DNA from 3 places in the Halobacillus amylolyticus genome. Region 1 is predicted to be linked to each of the others. Evidence: riboswitches for the same ligand, from Rfam matches in the RefSeq annotation. Region 1 holds a riboswitch; each other region holds the start of a gene.
The links. A riboswitch is a leader RNA that binds a small molecule or an ion and turns the genes downstream of it on or off. The one in region 1 is predicted to bind S-adenosylmethionine.

Region 1 (7,559 bases):
ATAACAATGATTTCAAAAACTTGACTAAACTTGGGGAGGTGCTTTCTTTCTTACGTCTTGAATCCAATGGGGCACATGGGACCTAAATTATGAAATTGATTCAAACAGCCTAAATAAAAAATGAGGATCCTTGTAATGGATCCTCATTTTCATATATTACCCGACCTTATTGTCAGTTTCGATGTTAAGGTGTTCGGTTTTCAAGATTAAAAACGATTATGCGCATGCAGCCCCACCGATGATAATTAGTAATATGAATAGTACGACAATTAGCGCAAATCCATTACCACGAGGTGCAACAGCCGGTTTAACTACAGGCTTTGGACACCAAGGAGCACCAAAACCACCGCCTAATCCTCCTACGTTATTGCCATAGCCACCGTATCCGCCAAATCCATTACCGTAAAAACCCATGTTCATTCCTCCTTTAGTATTATTCATAATAATTTATGTTTTTAACTGGATCCTGTCAGTGCGAATGTCCCGTCTTCTAACCTAATTCTTAATAAACATCGAATCATACTAAAGGTTGCGCCCACATATGTAAAAATTGGGACATTGTCCATGTCGGAATTACCTGACATACATACAGTAGGAACAAATGGATATGGAGGTGTTGTAATGAGTGCAGAAGTCGAAGGTGTTGGCTATGGTGCCGGTGGAGGATTTGCCTTTATTGTAGTTTTATTTATCCTACTCATTATCGTAGGGACTGCTTTTGTTGGTGGTGTCTACTAAGACAACTAAAACTTGGTGTTTACCCGAACTGTAGAATAGCGGTACCATAACAGGCTGTCGAATCCTTCGACAGCCTGTGGTGTTTTTCAACACCCTTTTTTGGGTTCTTATGAATAAATTAAACCACGTCCGAAGCTGCCGTTATGAGAAGGGGAATTACTCCCGAAAATTTATAATATTCCTTAGTCAAATAAACTTCATTAGCATATCTGTCAGCAAAGGAGGGAAAGGTAGATGTCAATTAGAAAGGCTACTTATAGTGAAACACAAAAGATACTTGGACATTCTCTGGAAGTATTAAAGGAAGCGACCATGGGGTATGTTGACCCAGTACCGGATAAGGTACAGCAAATGGTGGCCCCATTTTTATTAGACGGTGGATATTACCTTGTTGACTGTCATAATAATGTGATCCAAGGATGGATTGGTGTAGGAAGGACAACTGACTACTATACTGATGAAATGGTCATGTTTATTCCAGAAATTTACGTTCTTCCACAGTACCGCAATCAAGGAGTAGCAGAAAAGTTATGTAAAGAAGTAGTGAGACACTTAAAAGATGAAGGATACAAAAAAATTCAATTGAACGTATTTTCGGGAAACCATGTAAAACATCTTTATCAAAAACTTGGGTTTCAGGAAGTTTCCACACTGATGGAATTAAAGTTGGATGGTGATTCCAGTTAGCTAATACTGGAAAAAAACATTTGTTAATGTGCATCTTCAGGTAAGTTTATAGAAATAGAAGCCACCCTGTTTACAGTTGAAGGTGGGGTGACTTCTTAACCTATTATAATGCCCGCAAAGCCTTTTAAAGGACTGCAAGAAAAGGGGGGATGCGGTGCACGCTCACTTGGAGAAACGGTGCAGAGGTATTTTATTCTAAAACACCACCGCAAAATTTTAGGATTCCAATGCACTACAGTATTTTTTCAGTTAAGATTTAAATTTTTAAGGCTCTTGATCTGAAGACACAGAACTTCCGTGGACGAACCATCGAACTCCCTCTTCGTCCTTTATTGTGTGGTCTCGACTGGCCCGCTTTTCCACAGTCTCGCGTATTTCCCTCGGCTAACTGCTAATCTTTCCTTTTCTGTAGGTCAAAAAATCACCCTAAATAGCCACAAACTTTTAAAAAACAAACATGTTAAAAAGCTATTGGAACTTGATTTTTAATAACCTGAAGGAAATACACTAGCTGTTTCTTTAAGCGTTGGTCGCAATCCTCATTCGTAATCGGCTGTACCGGGTTGGATTTGTCGATCTGATGATCAAGTAAATAGACGCCTTTCAAATTTTGCCCTTTTAACGTGGCAAGCAATGGTTTTAACGCATACTCAATCGCGAGCAAATGAGACTTGCTGCCGCCGGTCATAATAGGGAAGACTGGTGTGTCCTTTAACACATCCTGTGGCAGTAAATCAATTAAAGCTTTAAGAATTCCAGAGTACGACGCTTTATATACAGGGGAAGCAACAATCACTCCTTTTGCCTGTTGAATCGTTGTTGCAATTTCCTCAATCGCCTCACTATCGTAGCGTGCATAAAATAGGTCCTCCGGCGACACATTGCGGACAGAAATCTTCTCTGTGGATAGTCCCTCCTGATCCACCAATTGTGCTAAATAATTTAGTACAAGCTCTGACCTTGATTCCTCAGAAGGACTTCCAGATAATAATACAATTTCACTCATATGACATCTCCCTTTCCTAATAAATGCTGGATTATTTTACGTTTCATTCACTGACAGCCATCATCATTATCACAATAAAAACCCTCTTTTCTTTAATGAGAAAAGAGGGTTAGCTATAAAGTGCCGCTCTTATCTCCCAAGATAAAGATCTTGCTGGACGGAGCACCTTTCTGACAACAGTCAGAGGTTGCTGAAGCTTCACAGGGCCAGATCCCTCAGCTTCTCTAGATAAGCTTATTAAATTTGAGTCTAATCTTAATATGAGTCACCTAATAATGTCAAGGTTAATTTTGAAATAAATTCTGAAAAGTGCGTTTATTAGATAGGGGGGTAGCTTGTTGAGTTAAGAGGAGTGCAAGGGTTTATATGTAACAAGAATCTCTCTCGAAACCAATAGATTACGAGACTTATTAATTTTGTCGAAAATTGACAAGTCTGATAAACTTAATTCATGATAATTAGTGTAAGGCCTTTCAAAGGAGAGAACGTCAACTATGAAAAATACTCTGCGAATTGCTGGTGCTTATGTCGGCATTATTATTGGAGCAGGATTTGCTTCAGGACAGGAAATTGTCCAGTTTTTTACAAGCTTTGGTCTGTGGGGGATTATCGGTGCGGTGATCACGATATTTTTGTTTGCCTTTATTGGAATGCAACTTATACAACTAGGGGCAAATCTACAAGTCTCTTCTCATAAAAAAGTCATTCGCTACATTTGTGGTAAATATTTAGGACCTGTAGTTGATATTACACTGACATTCTTTTTATTTGGGGTGGCCACGATCATGGTAGCTGGGAGTGGGTCGATATTCGAACAGCAATTTGGCACTTCACCGGTTATCGGCAATATCCTTATGGTAATTCTAGCGATATTAACGCTCTGTCTTAATACGGATAAGGTGATTTCGGTGATTAGTTTAATCAGTCCCTATATGTTAGCGTTGATTATCATCATCACCATTTATTCCTTTTTCACTAGTGACGCAAATCTAGCAGAATTGGAAAGTATTGCTTTAACACAACCATCTGCGGCTTCGAACTGGCTGCTAAGTGCATTGCTATATGTTGCCTTCAATATTGCGGTCGGCTTTTCGATGATGACACTTATCGGTGCGACCACGAAGGATGAAAAGTCGGCTGGCAAGGGTGCTGTCATCGGTGGGATTTGCCTTGGTATTTTAGTCGTTCTCATCAATTTAGGAATCTATGCGAATATCAATCAATTGCAAGGAGTTGACATGCCAACATTGGTGTTAGCTTCCGATATTTCACCTATCGTTGGTATCCTGATGACGATCGCTCTGCTCTCGATGGTCTTTAATACTGCAGTCGGCATGCTATATTCTTTTACCGCACGTTTTGTACAACCTGACACCACCAAGTTTAAAGGTTCGGTCATTGTTATCGGACTTCTCTCGTTTGCAGCAAGTCTTGTAGGATTTACGGATCTGGTCAGCACAGTCTACCCGTTAATGGGCTATCTCGGATTTGTGTTAATTGCAGCAGTAACTGTCTCTTGGATCAAGTCTAGGAAAAAATCGGCACTCGTTCTGCGCGAAGAATAGGGTGCCGTTGGCTAGTGGTGAACATTCGAACAAGCTTTATAAACTTGAGGGGTAAAGGCCAGAGTAGCGGGGCACCGTTTCTCTGGCTTTCCTTTTACCTTGAAAAGTCACATCACCAACTAGGTTAAAATAAGAAGGTCTAGCATAAGGAGGAGAAAGATATGGAGCTTACAAAGCAACTTGGAGAAGAAATCATTTCACGGCTTTCACAATATATCGATGTTCCAATTAACTTAATGGACCCGAGTGGAAAAATCGTAGCCAGCACCGATGAATCCCGTTTTGATCAATTGCATGGAGGGGCGCAGAATGTGATTGACAGTCAAGAGGCTCAAATCATACATGATGATGACGTGGAGCGATTTTCCAATGTTAGACCTGGGGTGAACTTGCCGATTTTTCATAGAGGATCATTAGCAGGAGTTGTGGGTCTGACAGGAAATCCAAATGATGTCATGCAGGCGGCCGGGATGACGCGGGGGTCTGTTGAGATTGCTCTTGAGCAAATATACATTCAGCGTCAAGCCTTTTACCAGGAAAGACAGTGGAATAATTGGGTTCAGCAGCTGCTTCATCCGATAAAAATGGACGAGGAGTATTTACTTAATGAGGCGACTTATACGCTGGGCGTTGATGTGAAAGCCAACTGGCAGGTGGTTATTCTTCAGGTGACTAATCATTTTGAATGGAGTGAAAGGGTGCGGCAAATCCTTAACACCCAAGGCTATCAACCTCTGTTTGTTGTTCCACATCAAGAGAAAGAGGTGATTGTTGCCCTCCCTTATAAAAATTCATCCATAGTCGTGGAAGAGGTTTTTAAAAAATTGGAAGCAACAGACGTGTCTATAGGTGTGGGAACTCATGAATATGGGCTCGCCGGTCTGCGCTGTTCGTATTTCAAAGCGGTTGATGCGATAAAGTTAGGTCGTAAAAAGTTTTCCTATAGTGAGCAAGTTCAAATGAAGCGGTTGCTCTATCACATTGATCCAACAATACTTGAAGAGTTGACGAAAGAATACCAAATTCGCCTTGAAAAGCTTGAAAATGCCTATATGGATACCCTTGAATGTTATTTTGCCTCAAATTTGAAAGTGAATAGGACAAGTGCTGACATGCATATACATCGAAATACCCTCGTCTATCGTTTAGAACAAGTCCATAAAAAAGTAGGACTTGATCCAAGAGTATTTAAGGATGCGATTATTCTTCAGGCTTTGTTGGTGAAAATTGGGATTGTGCATTTGCACTAGAAAACGTTTTCAGTAGTCAGAAAATTTTGTGTGGACGGCCAATTGTTTTATCTATCATTTTTCGATTGAATAGAGGTAATAACGGTTTAAGGAGTTTTTTATGAAAATTGTACTTGCACCAGATTCATTTAAAGGTAGTCTCACATCTGCTCAAGCATCTGAAGCTATGGAAAAAGCGATCCACTCCGTTGATTCTCGCATTGAAACTATCGTTAAACCGATGGCTGATGGTGGAGAGGGTACCCTTGAGGCTTTGTTAAAAGCTACAAAAGGGGAGCGTGTTTCGTTTACATGCCGCGGTCCTTTAGGTGATGATTCTGAAAGTAGTTTCGTTGAAATAGAAGATGAAGGTGCTGTGATTGAGGGGGCGAACATTTCTGGCTTGCCAATGGTTCCACGTGAAAAAAGGAACCCCGATCTGACGACAACCTATGGAATGGGAGAAGCGATTCTCCACGCATTAGACCGTGGGAATAAGCAGTTTATCATCGGTCTTGGCGGCAGCTCGACAAACGACGGCGGTCTCGGGATGCTACAGGCTTTAGGAATGAAAGCCTTCGATGCAAACGGTAAACCTGTGGGTCCTTTTGGAAAAGATATCTTCCAGGTAGATACTGTTGATCTTAACTTTGTGGATCCTCGGTTAAAGGATGTCACGATCAAGGTTGCTTGCGATGTTGATAATCCGTTAACAGGAGAGCGTGGAGCCAGTCACGTGTATGGTCCGCAAAAAGGAGCAACCTCTGATCAAATCGAAGCCTATGATAAAGCTTTAGGGAAATATGGCAGGCTAATCGAACAGGCCACTGACCGGCAATTTGCTAATGAAGAAGGAGCAGGGGCAGCTGGCGGATTAGGATTTGCCTTCCTAGCGATCGGGGCTGAACTGCATTCAGGTGCGAAGCTTGTTTCGGATGCCATTGGGCTTGCGGCCGCCATTCAACAAGCCGATCTCGTAATAACGGGTGAGGGGCAAAGCGATGTTCAGACGTTGTATGGCAAGGCACCAGGCTATGTGGCTAATCTGGCTACAACGTTTGGCAAACCTGCGATTCTACTATCTGGGAGTCTTGAAGGTGACTTAAGAAAAATGAATGAAATGTTTTCCGGCTGTTTTTCGATCGTCCCTGGCCCAAGAACATTAGCAGAATGCATGAATGAGGGCGAGGGTTATTTGTATGAGGCTTGCAGGCAATTGACCCATCTATTTATAAAATTGATGAAGGAGTGAGACCATGGAAGGTATAGGATTGATTCTCGTGATCGTATTAGGGGTATTATTCGTTATTTTAGCAACGGCAAAGTTTAATCTACACCCGTTCTTATCTTTACTTTTTGGCGCTTTTGCTATCGGAATACTCGCAGGATTGCCCCTGGCTGATGTCGTTGAGGCAGTAAATGGCGGCTTTGGTGGTCTGATGGGCGGCATTGGTCTAGTGATCGTATTTGGTACGATCATTGGGGTTATTTTGGAAAAGTCGGGAGCAGCCCTAAGAATGGCGGAGGTTGTTCTTAGAATGGTCGGTGAAAAAAGACCGCAGCTCGCGATGAGTGCAATTGGAAGTATTGTCAGTATTCCTGTATTTTGCGATTCAGGCTACGTTATTTTATCGTCACTTAAGAAAGCGCTTGCGAAAAAGACTGGAGTGACTGTCGCATCAATGGCGATCGCTCTTTCTACAGGCTTGTTTGCGACACATACCCTTGTGCCGCCAACGCCAGGTCCGATCGCGGCCGCTGGAAACATTGGAGCAGAAGACTATCTAGGTACGGTTATTCTGTTTGGATTAATTGTGGCCATACCCGTTATCATCACCGGTTATATTTGGGCTATAAAAGCTGGGACAAAGATTGAAATTGAAGACGGTGACGAAGAAGACTATGATTACGATGAAATCATTAAAGGATTCGGTGAAATGCCGTCAACCTTTAAGTCTTTCGCACCGATTGTTGTGCCTATTCTATTAATTGGATTCAGTTCTGTCATCACTTTTGCCGGATGGTCGGGAAACCTATTTGACTTCTTCCTCTTCCTGGGTTCACCAGTTGTTGCTTTATTAGTGGGTGTACTTTTTTCTATCTTATTGCTTCCAACATTCAATCAGGAAACACTAACAGATTGGATAGGAATTGCTTTAAAGGAAGCGGCGCCGATTCTGTTAATCACAGGGGCTGGTGGTGCATTTGGCTCAGTCATTAGCTCAACAAACATTGCTGATCTCATCAAAGGAATGGCAGGAAGCGAGCTGTTTACGGGTGCACTGTTTATTTTTATCCCATTTATCATTGCGGCCGCTCTTAAAAGTGCCCAAG
Region 2 (7,559 bases), 1.8 Mb from region 1:
GTTTGCTGTGAAGTTCTGCTTTTGTTCTCCACGACCGATCGCGACTGTCTTGGCATTAGAAACAGAGTTATCACCAACTAAATGCGTGATATTCTCTGAAATTGTATCGCCTTCATTCATCTGCCCGAGTGCCCACTCGATCGTTGCATCACGATCAGCAACCCCGCGTCGATTTGTATAAACGGTTGTACCCACATCAAAGTTATCAACCGCTCCAAAGTCAATTTTAGAACCAGCTTTAGCAAAAACTTCTGTGATATTATTAGCAGATGTTTTTTCTTCTTTATTATGAGAAATATAGTTCTCAACATACGTTACTGAACTATTCTCTTCTGCCACGACTAAGACATGGTTTATTAGTGAAGCTTCTGGGTCTTCCTGCCAGAAAATAGCCTGTAAAGGTTCTTCAATCTCCACATTCTTAGGGACATATAAGAAAACTCCACCATTCATAAGAGCAGCGTGCAATGCTGTCAAGCGGTGCTCATCAACATGAACAGCTTCTGTCATATAGTATTGTTGAACCAAATCAGCATGCTCACGTAGAGCTGTACTCATATCTGTAAAAATCACGCCAAGTTCTTTTAACTTTGGATCCAAGCTTCCATAAGCGACAGTATGATTACGCTGAATTACTAGGTTTTGTTGTTCTTTATCTTGATCCAAGAAATTTTGAATCTCTCTAGGGAGATCTCCAAGTGATTGAATCTTATCTCCATTTACATCATGTTTGAAATCAGAAAAGTTCCATTTACTCACATTTGTTTTATCAGGCTTTGGCATCTGTAAAGATTCCGATTTATCCAATGCACGCAGACGAAGATTTTTCATCCACTCTGGTTCGTTTAAGCCTTGAGAGAATTGTGTTACATATTCTTTGTCGTATGGTAGTGAGACTTCTACAGTCATAATGATCCCTCCTATCTATTACGCTTGTTGACCGATTGTTTCGTCTTCGATGCCAAGCTCTTGCTTGATCCAATCGTAACCTTCTTCTTCAAGACGTTGTGCTAATTCAGGTCCACCCGATTTAACAACACGCCCTTGCATCATCACGTGTACTTTGTCTGGTGTAATATAATTAAGAAGACGTTGATAGTGTGTAATCATCAAGCATCCGAATGTATCATTACGCATCTGGTTGATCCCTTTTGCTACCACCTTTAATGCGTCAATATCTAAACCAGAATCAATTTCATCCAAAATAGCAATGGCTGGCTTAACCATCATCAGCTGAAGAATTTCATTACGTTTTTTCTCACCGCCAGAGAATCCCTCATTAAGGTAACGCTGGGCCATATTCTTATCCATATCAAGGGTATCCATCGTGCCATCCATTTCCTTAATGAATTTCATTAAAGAAATTTCATCGCCTTCTTCACGCTGAGCATTAATCGCTGTACGAAGGAAGTCGGAGTTCGTTACACCGCTGATTTCACTTGGGTATTGCATAGCCAAGAATAAGCCTGCTTGAGCACGCTCGTCCACTTCCATTTCAAGAACGTTTTCTCCATCAAGGAGAATTTCACCTTGAGTCACTTCATATTTCGGGTGTCCCATAACAGCAGAGGCAAGTGTCGATTTACCCGTTCCGTTAGGCCCCATAACAGCGTGGAACTCTCCACCTGTAATTGTCAGATTTACACCTTTTAAGATTTGCTGACCTTCAATTTCTACGTGAAGATCTTTGATTTCAAGCGTTGATCCTGCCATAAATAATACCTCCAGTAAATCTATTATTATTGAATGTGTTGGTTGTTGTGGATCAAAAACCATTCTCAATTTATTCTCATTACAATCTTATATCATTTAGAATCTGATATCAACTCATTTCCACTGATTCGGGAACACTTCAACATTTGGATAAGGATAGACCTTATCACGCATTTCATTCTAATTCTTTCCTTATTATATTAACATAAAGATACATAACAAAAAAATCAGGTGGACTTAAACCACCTGATTCTTCACTCGTCTATTTATGAAGTTGACGATCTACTTGTGCGACCATTTTCTGACTTTGTTCGAATTCTCGTTGGCGCTTTTCCTCGACTTTTAATCTTTCATCCAACCTGCTGCTGTACTCTGCGTAGCTTATGTTGTGTGCTTGATGCATCGCTTTTTCCATTTCAGCAGTGTAATTCAAACTCAGATAGTCACTAATAATAAATCAACCCTTTCAGATTTTTTACACAATTTAGCATACCACAGTACTCTACCCTCGCCAAAGTCGGTATAAACTTAAAAATTGGTTTGTATCCTGATTTTGAATAAAAATACAAGTTCATACAACTATATATTTATCATACATTGGATTTTCTCCAATTTTCAACCTATTTCCTAGTGTTTGGTTTTTGATAAATCTGTGTAAGCATCTTGTACAAGTGTTACTGCCTGACTCAGTGCAGCACCGCCCCCAAACGCTGCGGCTACACCACATGCTTCCATAACTTCCTGTTCACTTGCTCCCTGATCTACACAGCCCTTCGTATGGTAAACCATGCAATATTCATCTTGTGCAACAATGCTTATCCCTAAAGCCATTAACTGTTTTTGCTTTTTAGAAAGTTCTCCTTCTTTAAAGCAGCTTTCCGAAAACTCATTAAAATGATGAGCAACTTCCGGCATTTTATCGGCAAAGATTCCTATTCCATGCTTATACTCTTGTAAAAAAGCTGTTGTCCAATTTACTTCTTGTTCCATGAATAATGCCTCCCTAAATGAAATGCGTGACTCCGAATAGTATAAACGGGGTCACGCATTTTATTCCTTACATTATTCTGCAGAACCGTCTACAGGAACAACTGCACCTTCATATTCTTCCATAATAAAGGTCTGAATTTCTTCAGAATGGAGCACTTCTACTAGAGTATTTAATGCTTTAGAATCTTTATCTTCACTCTTTGCTGCAATTACATTTACATATGGAGACTCAGAGTCCTCCAATATAAGAGCATCCTCAGTCGGGTTTAACCCCGCCTGAATAGCGTAATTCGTGTTAATAGCTACAAGTGCATCTTCTGAACGCTTATACGTTTCCGGAAGAAAAGCTGCATCTATTCCTGTATCGAATTTCAAATTTTTAGGGTTTTCTACAATATCATCAACAGTCGCCTCTACTTTATCGACACTTTCGTCCAACTTGATTAATCCCTCTTTTTCAAGTAAGGAAAGAATACGACCGTGATCGGCAACAGACCGACTCATAATGACCGTTGTTCCTTCTTGAATCTCATCTAAACTAGAAATATTCTTGGAATAGATACCCATAGGCTCAATATGAATGCCACCAAGGTTTGCAAAATCATATCCATGTTGCTCTTCCTGGGCATTCAAGTAAGGGATATGCTGGAAGTAGTTAGCATCAAGAACCCCTGCTGCTAAATCCTTGTTCGGTAAAATATAGTCTTGATATTCTTCAATCTTTAGAGTGATTCCTTTTTCTTCAAGGATCGGCTTTGCCTGCTCCAGAATTTCAGAGTGCGGCACACTTGTGGCCCCTACAGTAATTTCTGTTTGCCCTTCTCCACCCTCGCTGTTGTCACCAGATGAATTCTCCTCTTCAGAAGAACCACATGCTGCTAGAACTAAAATAAATAATACCGCCAAAATACTAGTCCATAATTTTTTCAACTTTTCCATCCCCTTTTCTAATTAAAAACTATCTTTTATCCAACTTACGGGATATAAAATCGCCGATGAATTGGAAAATGAATACAATGATTACAATTAATATTGTACAGAATAACACCACATCAAAGTCACTACGCTGAAAACCGTAGAAATAAGCAAAGTCGCCTAGTCCACCGGCTCCGATCACGCCAGCCACTGCTGTATAACCAATTAAAGCTATGGCTGTAACTGTAATACCTGAAACAAGTGCTGGCATCGACTCTGGAAGCAGAACTTTAAAGATAATCGTGGAATACTTAGCCCCCATCGATTTAGCAGCCTCAAGTACACCTTTATCCACTTCTTTCAATGCAATCTCCACCAGTCTCGCGTAGAATGGTGCACCACCTATAATCAGCGCAGGCAATGCCGCTTTTGGACCGCGAATCGTTCCCATAAGAAAGTCAGTAAAAGGAAATAATAGCAGGATTAAGATAATAAACGGAATAGCCCTAAAAACGTTTACTACTGCTGCAGTGACCCAATTTAGGGCTTTATTTTTCCAAATGCCCCCGGGACCTGACAAGTATAAAAGTAAACCAAGAATTAGCCCGAGAATAAAAGTTCCCGCAACAGAAATAATCGTCATGTACAACGTTTCATTCGTTGCCGTGATCATATCCTCTATCTTCACGTTAGGAAACAGGTTATTAAACATTCGGACTCACCTCCAGTTGAACTGAGGTGGTTTTAATATAAGCAATGGCCCGATCAATTTCTCCTTTGTCTCCATTGAATTGGACAAACAGCGTTCCATATGCTCCTTTTTGCGTCTGGGTTATTTTTCCATGGAGGATATTAATATCCACATCAAATTTTCTAGACAATTCACTAATCAGCGCCTGATTGGTGCTTTCACCAACAAAATGAAGTTTAATAATCTCACCTGTTTTATAGGTTTCATTAATAAGCTCGAGTGAGTGTTTTCGATCAGGGTCCCCCATTACTTGATCAACAAAACGTTTAGTTACTTGCTGTTTCGGATATAAAAATACGTCTAATACATCGCCCGACTCGACGACTTGCCCTTGTTCCATTACAGCAACACGATGACATATTTTGCGAATTACGTGCATTTCATGAGTGATCAGTACAATTGTTAGCCCTAATTTATTATTAATATCCACTAGCAAATCTAAAATAGAATCCGTTGTTTCCGGATCTAGAGCTGAAGTAGCCTCATCACACAGCAGCACTTTCGGATTGTTAGCTAAAGCACGAGCAATCCCTACACGTTGCTTTTGGCCACCACTTAGCTGGGATGGATAAGAGCCTCCTCTTCCAGATAACCCGACAAGATCAATCAATTCGTTGACCCGATTTTTACGGTCCTCTTTTTTCATTCCTGCTATTTCTAATGGAAAGGCAATGTTATCGAAAACCGTTCTTGACCATAGTAGGTTAAAGTGTTGAAAAATCATGCCCATCTCTTGCCTAGCTAAACGAAGCTTATTCTTGTTCAATTTCGTCACATCTTGATTATCAATAGTGACATTTCCATCGCTCGGCTCTTCAAGACGATTCAAAAGCCTGATAAACGTACTTTTACCTGCGCCACTATACCCAATGACCCCAAAAATCTCCCCTTTTTCAATGGAAAGATCCATTTTATCTACTGCACGAACGTCTTGATCTTTCGTATGAAAGACCTTAGACAAATCCTTTATCGAAATCAAAATTGTTCCTCCTCTATACAAAAAACGCCTTTCTGCAAGAGAACAGAAAGGCGTTTACACGTCCTGGTGGTCTGTTCTCTTATCTGCCAAAGTTGTTAACTTTGCAGGAATTGGCACCTTTTCAAGTTAACAAAAACTTGACGGTTGCCGGGCATCAACGGGCCAGTCCCTCCACCTCTCTGGATAAGAGATATATATTTTAATGCATTACTGCTTTAGGTTGACTAAGCATCACAAACAGGATTCTAGCACCCTGTATATCCACTGTCAACAAAAAAACACAAAAAAATCTCTTCGTCATAAGAAGAGATGTCCTCATTGATTCTCTTCTCATCTTTCAAAGCGAGATGCTTTGCTGGAGTTAGCACCGTGTTCATTCAAACCGGTTGCCGGGCATCATAGGGCCAGTCCCTTAGCCACTCTGGATAAGTATAGATGTCGCTATTCGCTTAAAAAATATGTTAGCATGGTCATGCATTTAAGTCAATTAAAATGAGAGGTGAACAAAAATTGAAAAAAGCTATAGACTTTCAGTTACCATATATAGATTCTAATGAAACGTACCAATTAAGTAATGACCTTGGCAAAGTAATCGTATTAACATTTTGGGTCTCTTGGTGTCCAGACTGTGGGGTCGATTTACCAAGAAAAGAACAGCTCTTTCAATCAATAAATCATGAAAAAGTACAAATGGTAACAATTAATGTACAGGGACGTGAGAGAAATATTGAAGATGGTGAAATTTTCGCTGAAAAGTTCCTCGCCCAGCCAACCCTAGTAGACAATCATCGTAAAGTGTACGATGCGTACAATTGTGCAGGAGTACCAACCACGATCATAATTAATAAAGATGGTTACATCACACATCAGTTTGGTGATAAAGCATCTTTATTAACTATTGTAGAGGCGATTGGTACTTTAATTTAATGAGAAAGCACCAGTAGTGATTCAACTAAAAGGATATCCCTATATTCGCCTTCAAGTCTAACGATGGAACGTGGTAGTGAAGTTAATTTCAAATTACCACCAAAAAGCTGTTGGAAAACTTTATTAGAGGACGAAATCGTAAGTGCGCTACTGACGGTGTTTTCATGCACAAGTTTCATCCCCTCTCTTGTAATAGATACATTAATAAACTCAGACCGATGATCTTGAATCTTTAAAAACACTTGTCTCTTCTTCCATTTTGGGAGTAAGTCTTTTCTGTTATTCACCCGTTTGATCCATTCCTCTATCATTTCAACCAAAACAAGCCCCCCTTAGTAACTTTATTTAAAGTTTTCGAGGTAAAGGGGGCAGAAACCTTCCCTGATTGCATAGAATCGTTCTTCATTTCCCGGGAAATAAGGCTATCTTTCTACATATTCTGATACTTTGTCAAGCATATTTGGCACAGAGTGAAAGGCATACACTTTTTCTATCACATACCCGCTCTTCATTATTAGCAGACAAGGAACACTTTCGATCTTATAGTCCTGCATCAGGTCTGGATTCAAAGAGGCGTTTAATTCATAAAAAAGCTCTGTCTGGTACAAGTCTTCAATTGTGTCTAACATTTTCCTGGCAACGTGACAGGTTCCACAAAAAGGGCTGTGAATAAATGTAAGTGCTTGCTTTTGCTCGCAGAGTTGTTTAGCTACATTTAATCGTTCTAAAGAAAGCAAGTTGCCCCTCCTAAATTAAGTAAATCGGCTTAACGTTAAAATGCCGGCTAAGCAGAGCACGAGCCAATTCGGGCTCTGGTGTGGCTGCAACTTCTCTAAAAGCTTTATCAATATAAATATGGAGCGCATGAGGGAGTTCCTCTGTTAGCTGCTTTCGAAGTTTATAGCCAGAATCGTCTTCGTCAACCAAGATAAATACAGGACGATGATCAAGGTTGTTATCGAGGATTAACTCCTCCATTCGCTCAACACCTAACGTCCCGTGTGTACATATAATCTCAACAGGGTCTTTCAAGACTTTGTTCAGCTTCTTTTTATCAGTAATCCCTTCAACGATCACAATTCTTTCTTCATTCAACCCTATCACCCACTATACAGAAGCAGACCATGCTGTGTTAGCATGGTCTGCACATGATTAATATCAGTCTATGATCATGCAGGCAAAGACCACAGGTAACCTTGCCTGTACCTTCTTCTAAGAAAATGTTCTCCTAGTCTTCGTTAATCATTTCTTCATACTGTTCAGGAGACATTAGCTCGTCCATTT
Region 3 (7,559 bases), 700 kb from region 1:
TCGGCTCTTGAAACATCATTCCAAAGGCGTGCTCAGGGTTACTCACATTTGTTTCAATGTCCCCTTTATAATTTAAGTCAAGCCCGGAAAGCACGCGTAGGAGTGTACTCTTCCCACAGCCGCTCGTGCCTAAAACTCCGACAACTTCGCCTTCGGTTAACCGTATATTGACGTTCTTGAAGCCAGCCTTTCCGTTCTGGAAAACACGTGAGACTTGATTAACTGCCAGCATGATTTCTCCTCCAATCTATGATGCATTTTCAATACTGTCCTGCCACCGTAACGTTCTCATTTGAACTCGCTTGAGAATCTCATCGGATGCCTTCCCGAAGATCGCAAACAACACGATACTGCCAATCACAAGCTCCGGGGAGGAAGTGTTTTGTCCGAACACCATTAAATAGCCAAGACCTTGACTTGCGCCCAGCAATTCGGCTGCAACGACAAACATCCAGCCGAGACTAAGGCCGCTCCGCAGCCCTACTAAAAAGGAAGGTAACGCAGCAGGAAAAATGATTTTACGTATTTGTTGTAAGCTTGTGAAATGATACATACGTCCCACTTCGATCAACTTACGGTCCACCCCTTGGATACCAGAGGTCAAATTTAAATAAATCGGAAAGAATACTCCTACAGCTACCAACGTAATTTTAGAGGCTTCTCCAATACCGATCCATAAAACAAACAACGGCACCCATGCTAATGATGGGATCGCCCTTAGGGCCTGCAGCATTGGATCAAGAACCTTTTCAACGATTCTTATATAACCAGTAGCAGCCCCTAAAATGGTAGCTGCAGCCATTCCTAATAGAAAGCCTGCAAATACACGGTATAAAGTGATCGATATGTGTCCCCATAGTTCACCATCTTGGGCCATACCTGCTATTTCCTCCAGGACAACAGAGGGAGCAGGAAGCAAGTAGGGAGCTACCCACCCACTTCTTGAAGCAATCTCCCAAATGATAATGAGAACGATAGGGAGGAGACTTCCTATAAATAAATTGGATGCAAACGGGTTAAAGGTTGTTTTCTCACGGCTTTTAACTGAAGGTCTGATGGTTGTTTCTGATTGACTTGACACCTCTTCACTCCTCCCTATATTCCCTTATTCGATAACTTCTTTTGCAAAACTTGGATTTACAAGTTCGTTCGTGAGTTCTTCTATTTTCACATCTTGATCAATGATCTCTACTTCTTTCAGCACTTCACCAGCGCCTTTAACCGTTTCTTTTAAGGCTTCTCCCGGAATAGGATCGGAAAAATCGTTCCGTTCCATTTCTTTTTTAGCTACGGCTAAATCAATATTCGCTTCTTCAGCTACTATTTTTGCCGCTTCCTCAGGATTTTCAATCGTCCATTTTCTAGCCTTTTCATAGGCTTCAATAACCGTTTTCACAACTTCAGGGTGCTGTTCAGCGTACTCTGAACGTACGTTTAGCGACCCGTAGGTGTTAAAAGTAGGTTCACGGTAAAATAACTTTGCATCAGATTCGAGCTCAAGCCTTGCCATGTGCGGATCTAGCCCAGCCCATGCATCAACATTGCCTGCTGACAATGCTGCTGCACCGTCGGCATGCTGCAAGTTCACGAGTTCAATATCATCTGGTGACATCCCATGTTCTTTTAACGCTCGAACTAAGAAAATGTATGGGTCTGTTCCTAACGTGGCAGCAACCTTTTTCCCTTTTAAATCCTCAACAGAAGAAATATTGGAATCACCATTCGTGACAAGCGCTGTCCACTCGGGTTTGGAGTATAAGTACACCGACTCAACCGGTGAACCATTCGCCTTTGCCATGAGTGCCGCCGCCCCTGCAGAGGAACTAAAGTCCACACTACTTGAGTTTAGGAATTCGAGTGCCTTATTACTTCCTTGACTTAAAACGAATTCGACATCAATACCTTCTTTCTTCAGTGCTTCTTCAGCCCATCCCTTTTCCTTCAAAACGAGACTTGTCGGGGAGTAGTAGGCATAATCAAGCGTCACTTTATCAGGTTTCCCACTTTCACCTTCAGCGTTATTCGAACAACCTATTAAGGTGATAGTCAGTAACAGTGCTAGGGTGGGTAATATATATTTAGTTTTCATCCATTTGCCTCCATAAAAATTAAATTTCACATGCATAGGTATCAATCGTGCCTCTTAGGCGCTGTGCTTCCTTGTAGGTGCAACGATTGTGCACCACTTGCAGTCCCGCTTCACTAGCAATTCGCGCTGCCTCCGGTGCAATGACGCCCTCTTGCAGCCAAAAGACCCCAGGCTTCACAGTTGCTGCCTCTTTAGCAATTTCAATTGCCGCTTCAGGACTGCGGAAAATTTGAACAACGTCCACTTTGAAAGGAATTGAGCTAATGTCTGGATAGGCTTTTTCTCCTAACACCTCATCTTCCCTCGGATTAACCGGTACAATTTGGTAACCTAGACGCTGCATTTTACGTGCCAACCGGTGGCTTGGGCGAGAAGGCTTCCCGCTTAACCCAACAACAGCTAAACGCTTCGGACGAGTCACTTGTTCTCCATCCTGCTCTTCGGTTACTTGTGCAGATTGAAGCGCCCATTTGATCACACCTTCATCGTTCTCAGTAATAGCTGAGCTGCCTTCTTTCCCAGTTGCCGTCGCAATCGCACGGTCCAAGTCATTCACAAGGTCCTTCACTGACTCTAAACCAACAGATAAACGGATTAACTCTTCTGATACACCACTTGCAGCGAGATCTTCAACAGATAACTGTTGGTGTGTTGTTGAGGCAGGATGAATGATTAGTGACTTCGCATCACCTACGTTTGCTACGTGTGACCATAAAGCAATGTTGTTAATTACTTTTCGACCTGCGTCACGGCCTCCTCTGATGCCAAAATTGACAATCGAACCATAGCCACCTTCTAAGTACTTACCAGCTAGTGAATGAGCAGGGTGCTCTTTCAACCCCGGATAGGAGACCCATTCAACATCAGGATGACCTTTAAGGTATTCTGCTAGCTCTAATGCATTATCGTTATGACGCTCGATCCGCAAAGGCAACGTTTCAAGTCCTTGCAATAGTAGGAAAGCATTTTGCGGGCTTAAGCAGGCACCCAAGTCTCTCAACAATTGAACGCGTAATTTTGTTACAAAGGCTAGTGTTCCGAAATCAGAGGCATAGCGGATGCCGTTATAACTATCATCCGGCTCAGTGAAAACAGGGAATTTGCCGTTTGTCCAGTCAAATCTTCCCCCATCAACCACAACACCTCCGATGGCTGTTCCATGCCCGCCAATCCACTTCGTAGCAGAATGAACAACGATATCCGCTCCAAATTCAATCGGCTTACAGGAATAAGGTGTAGCAAATGTGTTGTCAACAATCAGTGGTACACCGTGATCATGGGCAACTGCGGAGACCTTTTCAAAATCCAATACATGAAGACTCGGGTTACCAATTGTCTCAGCAAACACAGCCTTGGTTTTATCCGTTAAAGCATTGCGGAAGTTTTCAGGATCTTCAGGATCAACAAACCTCACTTTAATGCCGTATCGCGGCAGAGTATTAGCAAACAAATTATAAGTGCCTCCATATAAATTCGATGCGGCCACAATTTCATCACCTGAGCCTGCTAGATTTAAGATTGATAGAGCAATCGCTGACATTCCTGAAGCTGTCGCCACAGAAGCAACGCCGTTTTCAAGCAAAGCCATTCTTTTTTCAAAAACATCTACCGTCGGATTCCCGATTCTTGAATATATATTTCCCGGCTCATCAAGGGCAAATAAACTTTGCGCATGATCAGTATCGTGAAACACATAAGAAGTCGTTTGATAAATCGGTACCGCTCTTGAACCTGTAGTTGGATCTGGGGATTGCCCGCCATGAAGTGAGACCGTGCTTAAATCGTAGCTTTCAAATGAGTTTGTCATTTTTACATCCTCCTAAAGTTTTTAAATAAGATTTGAATAGCAAGAGGGCATCGGGGGCCGAAATAATTTTTGAAATACAAAAAACCCCCTCTTCGATAAGAAGAGGGGGTTGAATAATCATGTCCTCCTCTTATCTCTCAGATCAGTGATCTGTAGGATTTGGCACCTTTTCAAACCGATGTTTGAAGGTTGCCGGGCTTCACAGGGCCTATTCCCTCTGCCGCTCTTGATAAGAGTACTTGCTATTTAATTTGGCTATGGTTAAGAATTATAAGGTATAACAATTGGAAAAGTCAATCATTTTTGACTATTTTCTTTTACAGATTCATGAATGGCTTCCTTGAACTGAGCTATGATGTCCGCTGACTCTTCTATTCCAATGGAAAGCCTAATAACATAATCATTGACACCAATTAGGGCACGCTCCTCATCCGTCAATGCACGGTGTGAAGTTCGGATTGGATAGGATACAGTCGTTTCTAACCCACCAAGGGTCGGCGTCAATTTAATCCACCCTAAGGATCGAAAGAATTGTTCGATATCAACTTTTTTACTAAGTTCAATCGTAACAATCGCACCGTGCCCTTGCTCTGAAACGTATTCAGGGTAAAATACTTGGTCGACTAACTCATCCTGCTGTAAAGATTCCGCCAGTGTTTGCGCATTAGCGGATTGCTGTTTCATACGTAAACCAAGTGTCTTTACACCCCGTTGAGTTAACCATGCCTCAAAAGCACTGAGATTGGCGCCAAGCGCACTCACCTTTTGCTTCGCTTTTGCCATTAACTCTTCATTTCCAACGACGATCCCCGAAGTAACGTCACTATGACCGCCGATATATTTTGTAGCACTGTGCACAACAATATCGATCCCCTTTTTATAGGGCTGTAATAAGTATGGAGTGGCAAATGTATTGTCAACCATTGTGTACAAATCGTGTTCCTTCGCGAGACTTACAAGTCCTTCTAGGTCTTCTACTCTGAGAAAAGGATTGGAGACTGACTCTGTATAGAGCAATTTCGTATTTGGTTGAATCGCCTCTTCAACCTTTTTTTTATCGGCAAATGAAACGATTGAAACTTCAAAGCCAAAGCTCGTTAGCTCTTTTGTAATCAAGTGATGGGTCCCGCCATAAAGATCTTCTGCGGCAACGATGTGATCACCGGCTTGCACAACAGAAAGGATGCCTGCCAGAATTGCCGAGGTTCCAGATGAGGCGGCGACCCCAGCTTCTGCTCCTTCAAGATTCGCAACGGTTTGACCGAGTTCTTCTGTGTTCGGATTCTTCTCACGGGAATACGAAAACGAAGCTTCTCCAGCATAATAGCTTTCTAAGTGATCTAAGTCTTTAAATGTAAAGGAAGATGTTTGGTAAATCGGAGTTGATTTACTATTTAGTGCATCTCCCTGATTTATTTTGTTGTGTACAATACGTGTATCAAATGATTGATGGCTCATAAACTCTCTCCTTTTGCACTTGAATGCATCAAAGTATATCGATCAGCACAATATTCTGTCAATCACTATAGTTTAGCGGCTGCTTAAGATAGCCTGCACAACATATTGATAATAATCAAAAGGATGGGGGCAGAAACTCGAATGAGATAAATGGAGCTCTTCGCCTGTAAAGATAGATTCAGCCTGTAAACACGGACTTTTTTTGCAAATCATACTAAGAAAATCCTCAAGGTCAATCTGAACGACATCGCCAACCTCTTCATTAATCGTCAGCTTCATATGGTTTTCATATGGGAATAAATAAATATGACAGATTTCCCGATCCTTAATCGTCTTAAACAACAACTCTTCCTTGTAAAATCCACAATAATTTAATTGGCCCGCAGCCAGCCTTAAACCAAGCTCCTCTTCAACCTCGCGCAAACCTCCACGGATGAGGCTCTCTTCTGCTGCTATGTGGCCCGCAGCCGATATATCATATAGGGATGGGAAATCTTTCTTACTATCTGCACGCTTTTGAAAATAGATCCAGCTCCGATTCTCTTCATGCTTATAAAACCAGCAATGAAAACTTTCATGCCAATCTCCATCACGGTGAACCTCCTCCCGGTCCTTCTCACCGATAGGAGTTAACCATTCACTATAGATCTTAAGCACTTCTCTCATATCCCCCACTCATTTCTAGTCATTGTCCTGAACCCGATAGATTGACCCTATTGTTAATTGTACCATATCAGTAGAAAAGTGTAGGCGCCTCAGGGTACAGCAAAAAAGCGTGAAGCACTAACATGGCCGCACGCTCGCAACAGGCAAAGGTTTACTGTAGTAATAACCTTGATAGTCATGACATCCCTTTTGGCTTAAGTATTCAATATGCTCCTCTGTTTCAACACCTTCAGCAATGATTTGCAGGTTTAAACTTTTAGCCATAGCGATAATTGCACTGACGATCGCTACATCATTCGCTTTCGAACCAATTTGCTTAATAAAAGAACGGTCAATTTTAATAGCATCAACAGGCAGGCGGCTTAAATAATTTAACGATGAAAAGCCCATACCGAAATCATCCAAGTGAACTTTAATACCCTGCGAACGCAGTTCTTCCAATACGCCAGTACTATTTTCAAAATCCCTTAAAACCATTGTCTCGGTAATTTCAATGATCAAACAGCTTGCATCAAGATTTGCCTGCTCTAATGCGTTAAAAATTTTATCCTTTACATACCGATCAGCGAATTGTTCGGCGGATAAGTTGACCGCAACACATAAATCAGGACGGTTAAATTCCAACTGCCATTTTTTCACCTGCAGACAAGCCTCCTTAAGTACCCATTCACCAATTTGAATAATTGCACCGCTTTCTTCGGCAAGACTAATAAAGTGGTCAGGCGTTAACAATCCCATTAGTGGTTGATTCCAGCGAATAAGTGCTTCGTACCCCTTGATCTCAGAAGTCAGCCCGCATACTTGTGGTTGATAATGAAGGGTGAATTCTCTCCGTTCTAATGCGTGATGCAAGGCTTGTTTACGCTGCATTTCATCAAGCATTTCGACACTCATATAGGTATTGTACAATTCGTAACGGTTTTTCCCTTTACGTTTGGCCTTATGCATGGCAGCGTCTGCATATCGCAGTAAGGTCCCTTCATCCGAAGCATCCTGAGGATAAAAGGCAACTCCGACACTCGCTGTGCTATAATATTCCTTTTGGTTAATAAAAAAAGGACGCTTCATCGAATGAATAATGTCTTCTGCCTTTTCACGGGCATGGTCCACATCTTTCCGACCTAACAGTAAAACAGCGAATTCGTCACTGCTGATTCTTGAGATTACACAATTGACCCTGGCAAAAATGCGATTTAAATGATGAGCAAATTGCTTAAGCAATTCATCTCCTCGTTCATGCCCCCACGTATCATTAATCATTTTAAAATTATCTAAGTCAATAAAGATCACTGCTAACTTTTGATGTAACTGCCTGGGATTAGCCAGCTCTTCCCTTAATAAATCTTTAAAATAGTTTCGGCTAATTAGTCCTGTCAACGAGTCAAACTGTGAAATGTGTTTTAACTCTCTCTCTGTATGGCGTTTAGATAATTCATTTCCCATTCGGTCTGCAAAAATGCGGAAAAGCGCCTTACTCATAGGACCATTCTTTTTAAGACCAACGTCCATAATCGAAAGAATTCCAATCACCTCTCGATT

Region 2: linked by a shared signal. The riboswitch ahead of MUO15_RS19930 (methionine ABC transporter ATP-binding protein) and the one ahead of ssuE (NADPH-dependent FMN reductase) in region 1 are both predicted to bind S-adenosylmethionine.
Region 3: linked by a shared signal. The riboswitch ahead of MUO15_RS12045 (PLP-dependent aspartate aminotransferase family protein) and the one ahead of ssuE (NADPH-dependent FMN reductase) in region 1 are both predicted to bind S-adenosylmethionine.

What each region holds. Positions count from the first base shown of each region.
Region 1 is NZ_CP095075.1:1,637,334-1,644,892, reverse strand. It holds gene MUO15_RS08615 (YjcZ family sporulation protein) at 217-414, opposite strand; gene MUO15_RS08610 (YjcZ family sporulation protein) at 622-738, shown strand; gene MUO15_RS08605 (GNAT family N-acetyltransferase) at 973-1,425, shown strand; gene ssuE (NADPH-dependent FMN reductase) at 1,886-2,431, opposite strand; SAM riboswitch class I at 2,558-2,666, opposite strand; gene MUO15_RS08595 (YkvI family membrane protein) at 2,926-3,996, shown strand; gene MUO15_RS08590 (CdaR family transcriptional regulator) at 4,158-5,246, shown strand; gene MUO15_RS08585 (glycerate kinase) at 5,347-6,477, shown strand; gene MUO15_RS08580 (GntP family permease) at 6,482-7,559, shown strand, end outside.
Region 2 is NZ_CP095075.1:3,963,492-3,971,050, reverse strand. It holds gene sufD (Fe-S cluster assembly protein SufD) at 1-909, opposite strand, end outside; gene sufC (Fe-S cluster assembly ATPase SufC) at 928-1,713, opposite strand; gene MUO15_RS19950 (YuzK family famiily protein) at 1,976-2,146, opposite strand; gene MUO15_RS19945 (carboxymuconolactone decarboxylase family protein) at 2,341-2,703, opposite strand; gene MUO15_RS19940 (MetQ/NlpA family ABC transporter substrate-binding protein) at 2,776-3,633, opposite strand; gene MUO15_RS19935 (methionine ABC transporter permease) at 3,662-4,330, opposite strand; gene MUO15_RS19930 (methionine ABC transporter ATP-binding protein) at 4,323-5,348, opposite strand; SAM riboswitch class I at 5,425-5,538, opposite strand; SAM riboswitch class I at 5,676-5,780, opposite strand; gene MUO15_RS19925 (TlpA family protein disulfide reductase) at 5,859-6,275, shown strand; gene MUO15_RS19920 (hypothetical protein) at 6,272-6,595, opposite strand; gene MUO15_RS19915 (thioredoxin family protein) at 6,698-7,012, opposite strand; gene MUO15_RS19910 (toprim domain-containing protein) at 7,023-7,370, opposite strand; gene gcvH (glycine cleavage system protein GcvH) at 7,504-7,559, opposite strand, start outside.
Region 3 is NZ_CP095075.1:2,335,106-2,342,664, forward strand. It holds gene MUO15_RS12030 (ABC transporter ATP-binding protein) at 1-232, opposite strand, end outside; gene MUO15_RS12035 (ABC transporter permease) at 248-1,081, opposite strand; gene MUO15_RS12040 (aliphatic sulfonate ABC transporter substrate-binding protein) at 1,106-2,089, opposite strand; gene MUO15_RS12045 (PLP-dependent aspartate aminotransferase family protein) at 2,109-3,896, opposite strand; SAM riboswitch class I at 4,024-4,132, opposite strand; gene MUO15_RS12050 (trans-sulfuration enzyme family protein) at 4,194-5,354, opposite strand; gene MUO15_RS12055 (NUDIX hydrolase) at 5,427-6,020, opposite strand; gene MUO15_RS12060 (bifunctional diguanylate cyclase/phosphodiesterase) at 6,138-7,559, opposite strand, start outside.